4 regions of the Mesorhizobium sp. M0189 genome follow, and region 4 is predicted to be linked to each of the others. Evidence: predicted binding sites of a transcription regulator. Region 4 holds the regulator's gene; each other region holds the start of a gene.
The links. The regulator PhoB, encoded in region 4, activates phosphate uptake and scavenging genes when phosphate is short. The targets are predictions, from matches to a motif close to TGTCATNNANCTGTCAT.
Positions count from the first base shown of each region.

Region 1: a site for PhoB is predicted at 2,067-2,083, ahead of NKJ09_RS03010 (ceramide glucosyltransferase). Genes of this name have one in related genera too.
Region 2: a site for PhoB is predicted at 2,004-2,020, ahead of phnF (phosphonate metabolism transcriptional regulator PhnF). Genes of this name have one in related genera too.
Region 3: a site for PhoB is predicted at 2,317-2,333, ahead of NKJ09_RS11575 (RNA degradosome polyphosphate kinase). Genes of this name have one in related genera too.

Region 1 is NZ_JAMYSW010000002.1:20,749-25,328, reverse strand. It holds gene NKJ09_RS03015 (O-succinylhomoserine sulfhydrylase) at 1-773, shown strand, start outside; gene NKJ09_RS03010 (ceramide glucosyltransferase) at 808-1,962, opposite strand; gene apaG (Co2+/Mg2+ efflux facilitator ApaG/CorD) at 2,190-2,582, shown strand; gene NKJ09_RS03000 (Hsp33 family molecular chaperone) at 2,659-3,669, opposite strand; gene argF (ornithine carbamoyltransferase) at 3,787-4,580, opposite strand, start outside.
Region 2 is NZ_JAMYSW010000016.1:111,135-115,714, reverse strand. It holds gene NKJ09_RS25195 (carbon-phosphorus lyase complex subunit) at 1-848, opposite strand, end outside; gene phnH (phosphonate C-P lyase system protein PhnH) at 850-1,461, opposite strand; gene phnG (phosphonate C-P lyase system protein PhnG) at 1,461-1,922, opposite strand; gene phnF (phosphonate metabolism transcriptional regulator PhnF) at 2,057-2,800, shown strand; gene NKJ09_RS25175 (zinc-binding alcohol dehydrogenase family protein) at 2,819-3,835, opposite strand; gene NKJ09_RS25170 (ABC transporter permease) at 3,906-4,580, opposite strand, start outside.
Region 3 is NZ_JAMYSW010000005.1:127,130-131,709, forward strand. It holds gene ppx (exopolyphosphatase) at 1-42, opposite strand, end outside; gene NKJ09_RS11575 (RNA degradosome polyphosphate kinase) at 42-2,243, opposite strand; gene NKJ09_RS11580 (zinc-finger domain-containing protein) at 2,394-2,639, shown strand; gene NKJ09_RS11585 (FAD-dependent monooxygenase) at 2,659-3,864, shown strand; gene NKJ09_RS11590 (TIGR02117 family protein) at 4,059-4,580, opposite strand, start outside.
Region 4 is NZ_JAMYSW010000003.1:435,844-440,423, reverse strand. It holds gene xylF (D-xylose ABC transporter substrate-binding protein) at 1-789, opposite strand, end outside; gene NKJ09_RS07940 (ROK family protein) at 1,076-2,320, shown strand; gene phoB (phosphate regulon transcriptional regulator PhoB) at 2,330-3,019, opposite strand; gene phoU (phosphate signaling complex protein PhoU) at 3,036-3,743, opposite strand; gene pstB (phosphate ABC transporter ATP-binding protein PstB) at 3,776-4,579, opposite strand; gene pstA (phosphate ABC transporter permease PstA) at 4,576-4,580, opposite strand, start outside.

The DNA of each region.
Region 1 (4,580 bases), on a different contig from region 4:
CCAATTGGGAACAGGCGGTCAAGCCGAACACCAAACTGTTCTTCCTGGAAAGCCCGACCAACCCAACGCTGGAGGTGGTCGACATCGCCGCCGTCGCGGCACTTGCCAACTCGATCGGCGCCAGGCTGATCGTCGACAATGTCTTCGCCACGCCCTTGCAGCAGAAACCCTTGCAGCTCGGCGCCCATATCGTCGTCTATTCGGCCACCAAGCATATTGACGGCCAAGGGCGCTGCCTTGGAGGCGTTATCTTGTCGGACAAAAAATGGATCGACGAGAACCTGCATGACTATTTCCGCCACACCGGCCCCAGCCTCTCGCCCTTCAATGCCTGGACCCTGCTGAAAGGCCTGGAGACGCTGCCGCTGCGCGTACGCCAGCAGACGGAAAGTGCCGGCCGCATAGCGGATTTCCTCGCCGAGCGCCCGCAAATCGCCCGTGTCATCTATCCCGGCCGTGCCGACCACCCGCAAGCGGCCGTGGTCAAGAAGCAGATGTCGGGCGGCTCAACGCTGATCTGCCTGGATGTGAAGGGCGGCAAGCAGGCGGCCTTTGCTTTCCAGAACGCGCTCGACATCGTGCTGATTTCCAACAATCTCGGCGACGCCAAGAGCCTGATCACCCATCCGGCGACGACCACACACAAGAACTTGACCGATGAGGCCCGCGCCGAGCTCGGCATCGGGCCGGGCACGCTCAGGCTTTCCGTCGGCCTGGAAGATACCGACGATCTGCTCGAAGATATCGAGCAAGCGCTGAGAGCCGCCGGATAGGGCTGACCGAACAGAGGTGAGCGGGGGGCGCCGATCAGGCGCCGGACGGGGTCTCTTCCAGCTCCGCGACGGCCTTGGTCTGGATGGTCATAACGTTGCCGCGCCAGTCGACGGCGCCGCTCAGCCAGCCGCGCGCCCATATCGCCGGCAGCATGCAGTCGCGAACCATCATCGCCAGGATGGTGCGCAGCGACAGGTGCCATCCTTTGACCCAGGCCAAGGCACATTCCGGCAGGTAGGCCGCGACCAGCACGGCGATGGCGGTTGCCGGCAGGCTGACGCCGGCGTCAGCCGCCGCGATCAGCGCAAGCAGCAGCGGCGGCGCCGCGCCGATCAGGATCTCGGGGGCGAAGAACAGCGCGAAGGTGACGCGGCGCAGCCGCGCCCAACGCGCCTGCCGAGACCAGATCTCGCCAAGCGTGCGCCGGCCGAGCGGCTGTTCGAAGGGCGAAGCGACAAGATTGACGCGAAGTCCGAGCCGGTTGACCAGCTTGGTCGCGGCGGCGTCCTCGGCGATCTCGGCGGCCAGTGCGCGGATGCCGCCATTGGCGTCAAGCATCGGCTTGTTCCACAACATGCTCTTGCCCTGGGCGAAGCCAAGGCCGAGCGCCTCTCCAGCGTACTGCCAGCGTGCCTGCAGTGTGTTGAGAAAGGCGCATTCGACCTCCCCCCAAAACCCTTCAGGCCGCGAGCCGATCGGCGTCGAGCAGACGAGGCCGGTGTCGGGCCGCCATGCCGCCATCAGCTGCTGGACATAATCGCTCGGCATAAGCACGTTGGAATCGGCAAGGATGGACCAGCGATAAAGCGCCGCTTCCCAACCCTTCACGCAATTGTTGAGTTTCGGATTGCCGCTGATGCGGTCGTCGCCGACGAGCAGCCGGGCGCGTATAGCCGGAAAACGCGCCATTGCAGCGGTGATCGATTTGACCACGGGGTCGTCGGCATGGGCGACGCAGAAGATGAGTTCGTAGCGCGGCCAGTCGAGTGAGAAGGCGCGCTCCAGCGTCTCCTCGGTAAACGGCTCGACGCCGCGCGCCGGGACGACGATCGATACCGGTGGCACGGTGGCGGCGGGCGATGCGATCCTGGCTGCTCGCTTCAGCTTCAGCGAAGCTAACAGGATGCTGGCGAGATTTGAAAGAAGGAGAGCTATGGAAAAGAGGGCGGCTGCGAATGTCGGTTCCATCGAGATCTGGTCACTCCAGAAATGCTGGCCGCATGACGGCCGTTTTCAACAATTCGACAGAACACCGAGTCGCCCGGCACAAGCCTGCACACCATCATTGTCATGTGTCACTTAAATGACATTGTTTTTCGGCACCTGCGCTTGAGTCGGGCAAGGAGATGACGCGCATCGTTGATCAAACTGCGCTGAGCGTCGAAAGTTCCGTCTACATTGCTTTGGAGCAGTTCATGTACAGCGCCGTCACCCGCAACATCGAAGTGCAGGTCAGGCCGTTCTATCTGGAGGATCATTCCGACCCGCCGCAAAACCGCTATGTCTGGGGCTACCAGGTGACCATCGACAATCGGTCGGACGAGTTCGTGCAGCTTCTGTCGCGCTACTGGCACATTACCGACGGCACCGGCAAGGTCGAGGAAGTGCGCGGCCCCGGGGTCGTCGGCGAGCAACCCGGACTCAAGCCCGGCGACAGCTATCAGTATACGTCTGGATGCCCGCTCTCGACCCCGTCCGGCATCATGGTCGGGCACTACACAATGCGCAACAAGCGGGGCGAGACCTTCGACGTCGCCATCCCCGCCTTCTCACTCGATTTGCCAGGCACGCGGCGCACCGTCAATTGACGTTCACTTTGATTCCTCTTCCCGCCTTGCGGGGCGAGGAACCCAAGTTCTGCGAAGGCAGCCGCACTGACGCTCGTTATTGAGCCGCTGCAAATTCCGCCGGGTCGAAGTCATATTGCTTCGAGCAGAATTCGCAGGCGACGTGAATGCTACCATCCTCGGTGCTGTCTCTGATCTCCTCGGCGGAAAAACCCTCGAGGATGCCGCGGATCTTCTCCCTCGAGCATGAGCACTGGTCGGCGACCGGCACGCCGCCGAAGACGCGGACACCATGCTCGTGGAACAGCCGGTAAAGCAGCCGCTCGGCGCCGATAGTCGGATCGATCAGCTCGGTCGGTTCAATAGTACCAAGCAGCGCCAGCAGTTCCTGCCAGGAATTGTCGGTCGGGTCGTGGATTTCCTCACGCGGATCGCCGTCGCCCCCGGGAAGGTCGGGTACGCGCATGCGTTCCGGCGACTGCGGCAGGAATTGTGCCAGCAGGCCACCGGCGCGCCATTGCTCGCGGGCACCGCCGACGCCGGGCGTCAGAAGCTTGGCCACCGAAAGCCGTAGGTCGGTCGGAATCTGCTCCGATTGGCGGAAATAGGTGCGTGCGGCTTCTTCCAGCGTGACGCCGTCGAGCTGGACGATGCCCTGGTAGCGTTGCGTGTGGGCGCCCTGGTCGATTGTCAGCGCCAGGACGCCGCTGCCGAGCAGCGTCTGCGGCGACGTCTCGCCGGCAGCCGTCAAAGCCTCCAGCCGGTCGGCATCGAAGCGGGCATAGGCGCGCAGCGCGTGCGGCGTGGAGAAATCCGCGACCAGCATATCGACCGGCCCGTCGGTGCGGGTCTGCAGAATGAACTTGCCCTCGAACTTCAACGAAGTTCCGAGCAGGACGGTCAGCACACAGGCTTCGGCCAGTAGTCGTGCCACCGGCTCGGGATACTCGTGGCGGCTGAGAATAGCGTCGAGCATCGGCCCGAGCTGGACGGTACGGCCGCGCACGTCGAGCGGGCCGACCTCAAACGGCACGACATGGTCGTCGCCGGCGTAGCCGAACTCGCCGAGCTTGGGTTGATGTTCAGCCAATTGACGAGTTTCCAACATGACAAAGCTCCGGGGCGCGGCGATGCCGCCCTCCGGGGCGCATGCGACGAGACGCGCTCGATTTGCGTGATGCGCCTGAGATAGGCACCACGAACTCCCGGATCAAGGCGGCCCGGATCAAGCGCCCAGGCACCAGGCCAAAACCGCCTTCTGGGCGTGGAGCCGGTTCTCGGCCTCGTCGAACACCACCGAATGCGGCCCATCGATGACCTCGTCGGTAACCTCCTCACCGCGATGCGCCGGCAGACAGTGCATGAACAGCGCGTCCGGCTTGGCTTTCGCCATCAGGGCCGCGTTGACCTGATAGGGCAAGAAGACATTGTGGCCGCGCGCACGGTGCTCCTGACCCATCGAGACCCAGCAGTCGGTGACGATGCAGTCGGCCTCGTGAACGGCCTCCTCGGGCGAACGAGTGAATTTCAGCTTGCCGCCATTGGCCTTCGACCAGTCGACATGCCTCTGAGCCGGTTCGCTGCCTTCGGGCACGGCGACGTTCAGCTTGAAGCGGAACCGCGCAGAGGCCTCCAGTAAAGAATGCAGGACATTATTGCCGTCGCCGGTCCAGGCGATCGTCTTGCCGGCCACCGGACCGCGGTGCTCTTCGAAGGTCATGATGTCGGCCATCAACTGGCAGGGATGGGTTTCGTCGGTCAGCCCGTTGATGACGGGCACCGTAGCGTTTTCCGTCAGTTCCAGCAGCCGGTCATGCGAGGTGGTGCGGATCATGATGGCATCGACATAGCGCGACAGCACCTTGGCCGTGTCTGCAATAGTCTCGGAACGGCCAAGTTGCATCTCGGTGCCAGTCAGCATGATCGTCTCGCCACCCAACTGCCGCATGCCGACGTCGAACGACACGCGCGTGCGCGTCGAGGGCTTGTCGAAGATCATCGCCAGCACCTTGCCTTCGA
Region 2 (4,580 bases), on a different contig from region 4:
TCGCTCTGGCCGAAGACGAGGCCGTACCCGCGGGTGAATTGCGGCGGCGCCTTGGCCGAGCCCTTGAACTGGTTGACCATCTGGCATTCGGTGACGCGGATGCTGCCGAGCGGCACGGCAAAGGGCAGTTCCGGCACGTCCAGTTCCAGTTCGACCTCGCCGATACGAACCTCGCCGACGAAAGGATGGTTGCGCGCATAGCCGCGCTGGGTGGAATAGCCGAGCGCCAGCAGAAACCCCTCGTCACCGCGCGACAGCGCCTGCAGGCGGATATCACGCGCCATCGGGAATTCGAGCGGCTCGCGGGTGATGTCGCCGGGGACATGATCCCCGGGCATGTCGCCGTCGGGCTCGATCAGGCCTTCGCGAGCGAGGATGGCCGAGACGCGCGGCATCGCCTCCGCTTCGCCTGCACGCTGCTCCGGTTTGGCGACTTCGCCGCCGGCGGCAAGCTCGGGATCGAGCAGCCGGTGGGTGTAGTCGAAAGTCGGGCCGAGCAACTGCCCGCCGGGCAGGTCCTTGTAGGTCGCCGACACGCGCCGTTCGACCAGCATCGAGCCGGTTTCGATCGCCCTGGTATAGCCGAAGCGCGGCAGCGTCGTGCGATAGGCGCGAACCAGGAAGATCGCCTCGATCATGTCGCCGCGCGCCTGGACGATGGCGAGTGCCGCCAATTCCCTGTCGTAGAGCGAACCTTCGCTCATCACCCGGTCGACGCCGAGCGCCAGCTGCTCGACGATCTGGTCGAGCCGAAGTGCGGGCACCGAGCGATCGCCGCGCCGGCGGTCGGCGAGCAATTTGTGGGCGTTGCGGATGGCCGCTTCACCGCCTTTTACCGCGACATACATCCTACGCCTCCATCGTCTTAATGCGCGTCGTGCGCGGCAGGCAGGCAATTGCGTCGGACGTGGCGAGGATGATGTCGACACCCCGCGGAAAGCGCTGATTGTTCTGCTTCCATTGCTCGACGAAATGACGCGGCATTTGCGCCGGCGCGATCGTCGCCGTCTTCTCGATGCCCGGGCCTTCGAGCAGCAGCGGAGCGCCGGAGACGAGATCGCCGACCTCAAGGATCAGCGTCGTCGAACGATCGGGATAATCCTGGGTGCCTTGCGAAAACCCGTCGAGCGCCATCATCTCGGCCGGCGTGGCAATCAGCGCGAAATGTGCGTCGGCCGGGGTGTTGGCCAGCGGCGCGCCGGTATGGAAGCCAAGCCAGGATTTCACCGCCGCCGACCCCTGCAAAGCCGGGTCGAGCCAGAGCGGCGTGTCGTTGTCGCACAGCGCCAGAGCAATGGCACCGGCGGTGGCCGACAGCGGCACGGGGGGGTGGGCGAGGGCCGGCAAGGGCTGCACGCTGCCCGGCCGCGCCATCGCGTCCATCACAGCGCGGAATACGGTCTGCGCGTTGAATACCGGATCGGCGAAGCCGCCTTCGATCGATTGAGTGGCGAGGTCCATCAGTCTTCTCCGCGCACCATTGTGAAGAAATCGACCTTGGTCGCCGCCGTCTCGGCGCGGCGCTGGTCACGGGCCTTGGCCAGTGCCGCCTGCAAGGGCGCGACGAGCCTGGTCTCGACCCCGTTGCGGTGGGCCGGGTCCTGCCACAGCGCATCGGCGATTGCTGCCAGCCTTGCCTTCTGCTTGTCGCGGCCGAGCGCATAGCAGTGGCCGACATGGCCGGACGCAAGCCGCACCGTGGCACGGGTGACCGTCGCCTCGCCGACATTGAACGGCGCGCCGCTGCCGCCGATGCGGCCGCGCACGGTAACCAGGCCGGTTTCGGGGCCACGCAGAAGTTCCGCTTCACAAGGCAGGCCGGCTTCGTCCCAGAGGCGGACAATGTCGTCCCCGGCCGATTGCGCCAGCGTCGCCATTACGGCCTTGCGCTCGGCCTGCTCTCGCGCTTCCCGTCCTCGCATGGCCGCTACTCCTCGTCTGCGTGCATTTGTCGATTGATATAGACAACTATACAAATTATATCTATTATCTAGCGCGTGTCTATGACGTGTACGTGACACGGGCCAAAAGGTCGGCGCAAAGATTGGGGCGGGAAATGATCGGGCAAGCAAACAGCATCGAGCGGCGCAGCGGTGTCGCGCTATGGCGGCAGATCGCCGACCAGATCCTGCACTCGATCGCCGTTGGCGATTTTCCCGAGAATGCCGCGCTGCCGCCGGAGGTGGCACTTGCCGAACGCTATGGCGTCAACCGCCATACGGTGCGCAGCGCTATCGCAGCCCTGGTGCAGGAGGGTGTGCTCAAGGCGGAGCAAGGGCGTGGCACCTTCGTGCTGTCGCGAAAGCGGCTGTCCTATCCGATCGGCGCCCGCACCCGCTTTTCCGAGGGATTGCAAGGACAGGCGTCCGAGCGGCATATCACCTTGCTCGCCTCATCGGTCGAGCCGGCCAACCGTCGTGTCGCAGAGGGCTTAGGCCTTGCGCAGGGGGCCGACGTGATACGCCTGGAAACGCGGGGCGAAGCCGATGGAATGCCGGTGTCCCGCGCTGCCGGCTGGTTCGATGCCAGGCGCTTTGCCGGCATCGATGCTGCCATGGCAGAAACCGGTTCGATCACGGCATCGCTGGCACGTTTCGGCATCGACGACTATCTCCGGCAATCGACCGTGCTGTCGGCGCGCCATGCCGATGCCGCCGACCTTGCCGACCTCGACCTGCAGCCCGGCGCCATCGTGCTGGTGACGGTCGCCGTCAACGTCACGCCCGACGGTCAGCCGATCCAGTTTTCGGAGTCGCGCTTCCCGGCCGAGCGCATCGAACTCAAACTGTCGGCGCTTTGAGACGCGGCTATCGTTGTGTCATCCGACCTGGATGACCGCCTTGATCAGCCCGGATTTCTCATGTGCCCAGCGGGCGAGGTCGCGCGGCGTCTCGCCAAGCGTGGTGCGGTGGGTGACTAGCTTTGCCAGCGGCACCGCACCGTTGCGGATTGAAGCGGCGACATGGTCGAAATCGGCGCGCAGAGCGTTGCGGCTGCCGATCAGAATCATCTCGCGCTTGTGGAATTCGGGATCGGAAAAGGCGATGTCGTCCTTGACGACGCTGACCAGCACCAGCGTGCCGCCATGCGCGACATGGGCGAAGGCCGACTGCACCGACTGGGTGTTGCCGGTGGCGTCGAAGACCGCGTCAAAACCATCGCCGTCGGTCGCCTGCCGCACCAGATCAGCGGCGGCGCCCTGCGAGCCGTTGAGGGTCGCGAAGCCGAGTTCGCTTTCGGCGAAACCCAGCCTCTCGGCACTCATGTCGAGCAGCGTCACGTCGAGCCCGGCGATGCGGGCGAACAGCGCCGTGCCGAGCCCGATCGGGCCGGCGCCGATGACCAGCGTGCGCGCACCTGGATCAGCCAGCGAGCGCCGCACGGCATGGGCGCCAATCGCTAGGAATTCGACGGCTGCCGCATCGCCCAGCGACAGGCCGTTTGCCGGATAAAGATTTTGCGCCGGCACCAGGATCTGCTCGCACATGGCGCCGTCGCGATGGACACCGAGCACCTCGATCCTGACGCAGCAATTCGGCTTGCCTTGCCGGCAGGCGATGCATTTGCCGCAGGCGAGATAGGGATTGACGATCACCGGCTCGCCGACGGTGAGATCGACGCCCTCGCCAACCTCGATCACGGTGCCCGAAACCTCGTGGCCCATGATGCGGGGATAGGCGAGGAACGGGTGCTTGCCGTCGAAAATGTGATAATCGGTGCCGCAGATGCCGACATGGTTGACCGCGACCAGCGCCCAGCCCGAGGGCGGCGCGCCAGGCGCCGGGCGATCTTCCAGGACAAGTTCGCCGGGCGAGCGGCAGACGACGGCTTTCATGCTTCAATCCAGTCGGTTCATGGCACCGCCGGCTCTGCTGTTGCGAGGCCGGCGGCTGTTAGGGGGCGATCTATTTGCCGCGGCGGCGCAGCCCGTCGAAATAGACGATGACGATGATCAGCACCCCGGTGATAATGCGCTGCCAGAAGGCGTTGACGTTGAGCAGATTGGCGCCGTTGTTGATGGTGGCAAGGATGAAGGCGCCGAGCAGCGGCCCGTGCACGGAGCCGACAGCGCCGAACAGCGACGTGCCGCCGATCACCGAAGAAGCGATCGCCTGCAATTCCCAGCCCTCGGCCTGCGTCGGATTGCCGATGCCGATGCGCGACGCGAGCAGCACGCCGACGAAGGCCGCACACAGCCCCGACAACGTATAGGCCATGTAGATTGTGCGCTGGACGTTGACGCCCGACAGACGCGATGCCTCGGCGTTGGAGCCGACCGAGAACAGGTAACGGCCCCAGCGGCTGTGGTGCAGGAAGATGTAGGCCGGAATGCCGACCAGGATCACCATCCAGAACAGATTGGGGACGCCGACGAAGGAACTGCGCGAGAACGTCTGAAAGGCGTCGTTGTTGATCGAGATCGAGTTGCCGTTGGTCATCAACAGGCCGATGCCGCGCAGCGAGGTCAGCGTCGCCAGGGTGATGATGAAGGGTGGCAAGCCCATCTTGACGATGCCGAAGCCATGGAACATGCCAATGGCGACGCCGACCAGCAAGGTAATCAGGATGGCTAGGAAAAC
Region 3 (4,580 bases), on a different contig from region 4:
CGGTCGGCGGTCCTGAAGCCGGCCCTGGGACGCTGAAATCATCAGCCCGTCGCTGCGTTCTGTTTCTTGCGGCGCTTGAACTGCGCGATGCGCTTGGGCGCATGCGACTTCAACGCATCGCCCCGTCCGGACAGGCTCGGATTGGTCATGAAATATTCCTGCGCGTTGAACGGTTCCTCGCCCTCCTCCAGCACAACGCGCCGGGAGGTTCCGTCAGCCAATACGTCGAAACTTTGCTGGTTGTCCATGATGTTGCCGAGCATGATCTGGCCGAGCACCTGTTCATGCACAGTTGGATTGGTGATCGGCACCATGGTCTCGACCCGGCGGTCGAGATTGCGCGGCATCAAATCGGCCGAGGAGATGTAGACGATCGCCCCGTCCGAGGGCAGGCCGTGGCCGTTGCCGAAGCAATAGATGCGGCTGTGCTCGAGGAAGCGGCCGACGATCGACTTCACCCTTATGTTCTCCGACAGGCCCGGCACCTGCGGTCTCAGGCAGCAGATGCCGCGCACGACGAGATCGATCTCGACGCCGGCGCGGCTGGCATCGTAGAGCGCATCGATGATGATCGGATCGACCAGCGCATTCATCTTCATCCAGATGCGAGCCGGCCTGCCATCCAGCGCGTGGCCGATCTCGTCCGAAATATGCTTGAGGATGCGGTTGCGCAGCGTGAACGGCGATATGGCCAGCCGCATCTGCTCGGCCGGCTCGGCATAGCCGGTGATGAAATTGAACAATTGCGCGACATCGCGCGCGATCGTCGGATCGGTGGTGAAGAAGGACAGGTCGGTGTAGATGCGCGCGGTGACCGGGTGGTAATTGCCGGTGCCGAGATGCACGTAATTGCGTAGCCTGCCATCCTCGCGCCGCACCACCAGCGACATTTTCGCGTGGGTCTTCAGCTCGAGAAAGCCGAAGACGACCTGGACTCCGGCGCGCTCGAGGTCGCGCGCCCAGCGGATGTTGGCCTCCTCGTCGAAGCGCGCCTTGAGCTCGACCAGCGCCGTCACCGACTTGCCGGCCTCGGCGGCGTCGACCAAAGCCCGCACGATCGGGCTGTCGTTGGAGGTGCGGTAGAGCGTCTGCTTGATCGCCACCACTTCCTGATCGGCCATCGCCTGGCGCAGGAACTGCACCACCACGTCGAAGGATTCGTAGGGGTGGTGGACGATGATGTCCTTCTCGCGGATGGCGGCAAAGCAATCGCCACCATGCTCGCGGATGCGCTCCGGGAAGCGCGGATTGTAGGGCGTGAACTTCAGATCGTCGCGAGCGACGGCGACGATCTCCGAGATCTGGCTAAGCGCCAGCGGCCCGGTAAGCACGCTGATGCGGCTGGCCGAGACGCCAAGCTCGCCGGCGACGAAGTCGCGCAATTCGGACGGCATCAGCCTGTCGAACTCGATCCGGATGACCGAGCCGCGGCGGCGACGCTTCAGCGCCGTCTCGAACAGCCGCACCAGATCTTCGGATTCTTCCTCGACCTCGATATCGCTGTCGCGGATGATGCGGAACGTGCCGGAGCCCTTGACCTCGTAGCCGGGGAACAGCTTGCCGATGTAGAGACTGACCGCCTCTTCGAGCGGAACGAAGCGGACGTGATGCTTGCGATCCGGCAAGCGGATGAAGCGCCTCAGCGCTACCGGCAGGCGCAAAAGCGCGCTCATTTCCTCGCCGTTCTTGCGGTGGCGCAATTGCAGCGCCATCGAGAAACCGAGATTGGGAATGAACGGAAACGGATGCGCTGGGTCGATCGACAGCGGCGTCAGGACCGGAAACACCTGCTCCTGGAAATGGTCCTCGAGCCAGGTCTTCTCGTCCTTGGTCAGCGCATCGCGGGTGATGCTCTCGATGCCTTCCTTGTTGAGCTGCAGCATCAGCGCCGAAAGGCTGTTCTGCTGGTCCTCCTGCAGGCGCTCGACCTCGCGCAACAGCTGTTCGAGCTGCTGCTCGGGGGTGCGCCCGTCCGGGCTCTTCAGCACGATGCCCTCGCGCACCTGGCCGGCAAGACCGGCGACGCGGACCATGAAGAACTCGTCGAGATTGGCCGCCGATATCGACAGGAAGCGAACGCGCTCGAGCAGCGGATGATTGGCGTTCAGCGATTCCTCGAGCACGCGCCGATTGAATTGCAGCCAGGAAAACTCGCGGTTGACGAAGCGGTCAGGATTGCCGCCTTCGCGGCTCGCAGCCTCGATGGTGATGAATTCGTTCTGGACCGGCTTCAGTTCGTTCATAGTTCCTGCTCTTCTCACACCCGTCCGCGGATTACGGTGTTAACCGGCTTAACTTATCCTCTGACAGGCTTTTGCGACAGTTTCATTTCATCGATCTTGCAAAGAGACGGGTTATGATCCAGATGCAATCGACAAGATCAGGAGACGACGATGGCAGGCGGTTCCATTCCCCATTTCCAGAACGATGCGGGCTATCCGGCAATCGACATCGGCGTCAAGGAATTCATGTGCACCGGCGCCAATCCGCCTTTCGACCATCCGCATGTATTTCTCGACATGGGCGACGACAATGAAAAGGTCTGCCCCTACTGCTCGACGCTCTATCGCTATTCGCCGAAGCTGAAGGCATTGGAAACGGTGCCGCCGGGCTGCCTTTATATCGACCAGGCCGCCTGATTCTCCTGCGACAAGCCTGATGCAGGAAACGCAGTCCCGGCAGGTCGTCATCGCCGGGGCGGGCGTTGCCGGGCTGACCGCGGCACTGGCCTTCGCCGAGCGCGGCTATCGGATAAAACTGTTCGAACAGGCGCAGCACCTCGAGGCTGCCGGCGCCGGCATCCAGTTGTCGCCCAACGCGACACGCATTCTTCGACAACTCGGCGTACTCGATCGGCTGCTGCCGACGGCGGTGCGGCCGGAGGCGGTTGTGCTCAAGGATGCCGCCACGCTGGGCGAGCTGGCGCGCGTACCGCTTGGCCCGGCCGCCGAAACGCGCTGGGGGGCACCCTATCTCGTCGCCCACCGCGCCGATCTGCAGTCAGCGCTGATGCAGCGGGTTTCGGAGCAGCCCGGGATCGAACTGGTCGCTGGCGCGCGGGTGACCGACATCGCAGCCGGACCGAAAGCTGTTGCCGTCACTGCATCGGCTGATGGCGAAACGGTCGAGGCTGGCTGTCTGCTGATCGGCGCGGATGGCGTCTGGTCGTCGGTGCGAGAACAACTGGCCCGCAAAGCGGCCGAATTCGGTAGTAGCCGGTTTTCAGGTGAGCTGGCGTGGCGCGCCACCGTCGGTGCCGACAGCCCTGCTGGCCAAGCCTTTGCAGCGATCGGTGCGCCCGATTGCGTTACCGCATTCCTCTATCCCGGCTTCCATATGGTCGCCTATCCGGTCAGCCGTGGCACTGCCTTCAACCTCGCCGCCTTCACCAGGGGCGAGCGCATCGCCGAGGGCTGGTCGGGGCATGCCAACCCCGCCATCCTCGTCAGCGCCATGCGCGGTACCGCGCCGGCGCTGGTCCGTCTGGCGAGCGAGGCGGCGCCGTGGACGGCATGGCCGATCCACACCGTCGAGCAGCGGCGGTGGACGACACCGGAAGGCGTCGCGCTGATCGGCGATGCGGCGCATGCGATGACGCCCTTTGCCGCACAGGGCGCGGCGATGGCGATCGAGGACGCGGCGACGCTTGCCGGCTTCGTTGCCACCTCGCCTGCCGATCTCAGCGGCGCGCTTGCCGCTTGGGAACAGGCGCGGCGGCCGCGCGTCGCCCAGGTCGCCCGCCGCGGCGCGGTCAACCGCCTCGCCTGGCACGCGGCCGGGCCGGTGGCGATGGCCCGCAACCTGTTCCTGGCGATGCGCTCACCCGAAAAGCTCGCCGCCGATCTTGATTGGCTTTATGGCTAGCGGGCGCGCGAGTCTGGGGATCGGCGATAAAAAGCTCGATAGGCCGGCGGGACAGCGCCCCCCCCTGTCCTGCCGGACATCTCCCCCACAAGGAGGGAGATTGGCAGTTTCGGCGCCTTGCTAGGTCCTGCAACGTTAGAGATTGGCGAAAGGAGGGCTCGAAGGATCGCGGCGTTGATCAGCCGGAACCCTCTTCAATTGTGAAGCCGCATCGACAGGCCGAGCGAGGCTGGCAGCGGGTTCCACCAGCCGGTGCGCAGCCCGGCCGTGCGCAGTGCCGCCGCCGTCCAGGTGTTGCAGCCGATCAGCGCGTTGAAATGGCCATTGGCTTCGAAGAAACGATCGAAGCGGGAATAGGCCGCATTCTCGATCGGAATGGCCCCGTTCGGCCCCCGCTGGAAGCTTGCTGCAATGAAATCGAGCAGCGCCGCAAAGCGTTCCTCACTTACGTCGAAGCCGGCGACGTCGGGATGCGGCTCGGCGATTTCGCCTGAAATGTCGACATGCATCACCGAAGCATCGACGGTCAGCGCCTTCATCACCGGCACTGCCTTCAGTTCCGACCAGGTCGGCGTCTCGAGATAGAAGGCGCGGCCTCCCCAGCCGAAGACGATGTAGCGGACCTCCGCCATGTCGGCCGGAATGCCGGCATCGACCAGGAAGTGGAAGCGCCGGCGCACGTCGTCGTCGACCGGGATGGCGATGTCGGTGTGGAT
Region 4 (4,580 bases):
CACCGAGACCGTCTGTGTGCCGAGCGCGATGCGGTTCAGCGCGGCGTGGTCGCCGTCCTGGCCCGAGACCGGAACCGATCCAGCCAACCCTTGCGCCGTCAGTGCGGCGACGACGCCGCCGGCAGTGCCGTCGTTAGCGGCGACCACCGCATCGACCTTGTTGTCGTTCGCGGTCAGGAACTGTTCCATGTTCTTCTGGGCGTTGGCCGGCAGCCAGCCGTCGGTATAGGCCTCGCCGACATTCTTGATCTTGCCGCTGTCGATGGCGTCCTTCAGCACTTCCATCGAACCGGCAAAAAGGAAATCGGCATTCGGATCGGCGCCCGAGCCCTTGATGAAGACATAGTTGCCTTCCGGCTTCACCTTGAACACGTCGCGGGCCTGCATGCGGCCGACTTCCTTGTTGTCGAAGGTCAGGTAAAAGACGTCCTTGTTCTCGATCAGCCGGTCGTAGCCGACAACCGGAATACCTTCGTCCAGCGCCTTTTGCACGGCCGGCCCTATCGCCGAGGCGTCCTGCGCCAGGATGATCAGTGCGTTGGCGCCCTGCGAGATCAGGCTCTCGACGTCGGTGAGCTGCTTGCCCGGATTGGACTGTGCGTCGGCGGAGATATACTTGTCGCCGGCAGCCTCGATGGCCGCCTTCATTGCGGCTTCGTCGGTCTTCCAGCGCTCTTCCTGGAAGTTCGACCAGGAAACGCCGATGACCTTGTCTTTAGCCTGCGCCACCGACGCAAGCGCCAGCGTCATGGCGACACCCGCCAGAATGGCGGTCGTGAATTTCTTCATCATATCCTCCCTGCGCCGCGTACGGCGTGACCAATTGGCCCCAAAGGCCAGCTTAGAGGCGCTAATTTTTTCGAGCCTCGAAAAAATACTGGCCCGATCTCCCGCTGCTGTCAACATCGATTCTGATGGATTTTGATGTTGCTGCGACTTTTTTCGAGCTTCGGAATAAACGATGACAGCGCCACCTGCATCTGACACTATTTGCCTCATCCGACACTATTTGTCGGCATTACCGACGGCTTCCGGTTCATGAGCGGCCGCGGCAAACCGGGAGGAAAGCAAAACGATGTCGGTCGGAATCCGCCATGACGATTTGCGCCGGCGCAACCGGGCGATGGTGATCTCGGCCGTGCGCCGGGCCGGCCAGCCATCGCGTACGGAGATCGCCGCAACCACCGGCCTCAGCCATTCGACCATATCGGCGATCTCCTCCGACCTGATACGGGAAGGCATCCTCGCCGAGAGCAAGGCAAGCGAACCCGTTTCGTTGAAACGCGGTCGTCCGCAGGTCGGCCTCGCCCTCAATCCGGAAGCGGCGGCGGTGCTGACCGTGGTGTTGTCGCTGAATTTCCTGTCGGCCGCCATCATCGACTATGCGGGGCAGGTGGTCGCCGAGGAACAGCGCCGGCTGGACACGCTGACCATGCCGCGCGACGAACTGATCCGCGAATGCATGGCCATCGTCCGGCGCCGGCTGGACGATCCAGATCTTGACGTCCGCAGTGTCGCCCGCATCGCCCTGGCGATTCAGGGAATTACCGACTCCCCTGCACGCGCCATGCTGTGGTCGCCGATCACGCCCCAGACGGACATCGCCTTTGCCGACATGCTGGAAGATGAATTCGGCATCCCGGCCACGGTGGAGAACGACTGCAATATGATGGCGGTGGCTTTGCGCTGGCGCGATCCGGATCGCTATCGCGACGACTTCATCGCCATCCTGCTTTCGCACGGCATCGGCATGGGGCTGGTGTTGAAGGGCGAGCTGTTCACCGGCACGCATTCCTCGGGCGGCGAGTTTGGCCACATGATCCATCGTCCGGGCGGCGCGCTCTGCCGTTGCGGGCGGCGCGGCTGCATCGAGGCCTATGCCGGCAATTACGCCATCTGGCGCAACGCCACGCAGATGAGCGAAGACAGCCAACCGGTCGCCGACGTCAGCGACGCCGACATGCGCGCGCTGGCGGTTCGGGCGCGCGAGAAGGACGGGCCGGAACGCGAAGCCTACCGCAAGGCCGGCGAAGCGCTGGGTTTCGGTCTCGGCTCGCTGTTCGCGCTGATCGATCCGGCACCGGTCGCAATGGTCGGCGCCAGTGCCGCCGCCTTTGATCTGATCGAGCCGGCCTTGCGGAAGGCCATCGCCCAGACCGCCGGCGGCCAGCATTCGGGCTCGATCTCCTTCGATACCGAGCCGAACGAATTGCCGCTGATCCGCGAAGGCTGTGCAATGCGGGCGTTAAGCTTCGTCGACCAGCAGATTTTCGCGCCGGGCGCGCAAATGAGGCCCGGCGTCAGAAAGAACGTAGCCTGACTGGGCGGGTCAATCTTCCCTGATCGCGTAGCCGGCACCGCGGATGGTGCGGATGACATCAGGCATGCGGCCGTTGTTGACGGCTTTGCGCAGCCGCCCGACATGCACGTCGACGGTGCGTTCGTCGATATAGATCGTCTCGCCCCAGACATTATCGAGTAACTGGCTGCGCGAGAAGACGCGGCCCGGATGCCGCATCATGAATTCGAGCAGCCGGAATTCGGTCGGCCCGAGCCGGATCTCGGTCTTCTTGCGATACACCCTGTGCGATTCGCGATCGAGCACGATGTCGCCGACCTTCAGCACGCTGGACAGCACTTCCGGCTTGGCGCGGCGCAGCAGCGCCTTGACCCTGGCCATGAATTCCGGTGTCGAAAACGGTTTGACCAGATAGTCGTCGGCGCCGGTCGAAAGACCGCGTACCCGGTCGCTCTCCTCGCCGCGCGCGGTCAGCATGATGATCGGCAGCCGTTCGGTTTCGGGGCGCACCCGCAACCGGCGGCAGAGCTCGATGCCGGAAACCGCTGGTATCATCCAGTCGAGCACCAGAAGATCGGGCACATTCTCCTGCAAACGGATCTCGGCTTCGTCGCCGCGTGTCACCACCTCGACCTGGTAGCCTTCGGATTCGAGATTGTAGCGGAGCAGCACACCCAACGGCTCCTCGTCCTCCACCACCATTATGCGTGGTGCGATCATCGGCTGGGCACCCCCATCATGTCGCCGGTGCGGACATTGTCGTTTCGTCTTGCTTCGGACGATTGACCGGCAATTGCTCGCCGGTCAGCACATAATACGCATTTTCGGCGATGTTGGTGACATGGTCGCCGATCCGCTCCAGATTCTTGGCGCAGAACAGCAGATGCGTGCAAGCGGTGATGTTGCGCGGGTCTTCCATCATGTAGGTCAACAGTTCGCGGAACACCGACGTATATTTGACGTCGATGCGCTCGTCGGCGGCGCGTAGCTTGGCCAACGCGGCCGCATCGCCTGCAGCATACTCCTCGATGACGCCCTGCACCTGGATGAGCACCAGCTGCGCCATCGCATCGATGGAATGCGATAGGTCGCGCGGTGTGACGCTAAGGCCGACCGCACTCACACGCTTGGCGATATTCTTGGCAAGGTCGCCGATGCGTTCGAGATCGCCGGCCATGCGGATCGCCCCGACGACATGGCGCAGATCGTGGGCCATCGGCTGGCGCTTGGCGATCAGGGTGATGGCGCGGTCGTCCAGTTCGCGTTGACGCGCATCCATGATGGCATCGTCGGAAACGACGCGTTGCGCCAGCACGTTGTCAGAATTCAACAGGGCCTTGGTCGCCCCGCCGACCATCGAACCGGCGAGGTCGGCCATGTCGCGGATCAGCTTGCTGATCTGCTCGAGATCCTCGTCGAAAGAAGCGACTGTGTGTTCGCCCATGGTCCTGTCCTTATATGCATGATCGGAACGGCTCAGCCGAAGCGGCCGGTGATGTAATCCTGCGTGCGCTTCTCGCGGGGCGACGTAAAGATCTTCTCGGTCCGGTCGAACTCGACCAGTTCACCCAGATACATGAAGGCGGTCTGGCGCGACACGCGCGCCGCCTGCTGCATGTTGTGGGTGACGATGACGATCGTGTAATCGGCTTGCAACTCGTCTATCAGCTCCTCGATCTTGGCGGTCGACAGCGGGTCGAGTGCCGAAGCCGGCTCGTCGAGCAGAATGACTTCCGGCTTCACCGCCACGGTGCGGGCAATGCAAAGCCGCTGCTGCTGGCCGCCTGACAGGCTCAAGCCGCTGGCGTTGAGCTTGTCCTTGACCTCGCCCCACAGCGCGGCCCGCTTCAACGCTTGTTCGACGCGGCCGTCCATTTCGGACTTGCCGAGATTCTCATAGAGCCTGACCCCGAAGGCGATGTTCTCGTAGATCGACATAGGGAACGGCGTCGGCTTCTGGAACACCATGCCGATCTTGGTCCTCAGGAGATTGAGATCCTGCGAGCGGTCGAGAATGTTCTTGCCGTCGAGCAGCACCTGGCCCTCGGCTGTCTGCTTCGGGTAGAGTTCGTAGATGCGGTTGAACACACGCAGCAGCGTCGATTTCCCGCAGCCCGAAGGGCCGATGAAGGCAGTGACGCTGCGCTCGGGCAGCGACAAGGTGATGTCCTTCAACGCCTTGCTCTGGCCGTAGTAGAAGTTGAGGTTCTTGACCTCGATCTTCGTCTTCTCGGCGACCGTTTCGGTCATCGTCATGTCCGCGGACAACATCTGTGTCATC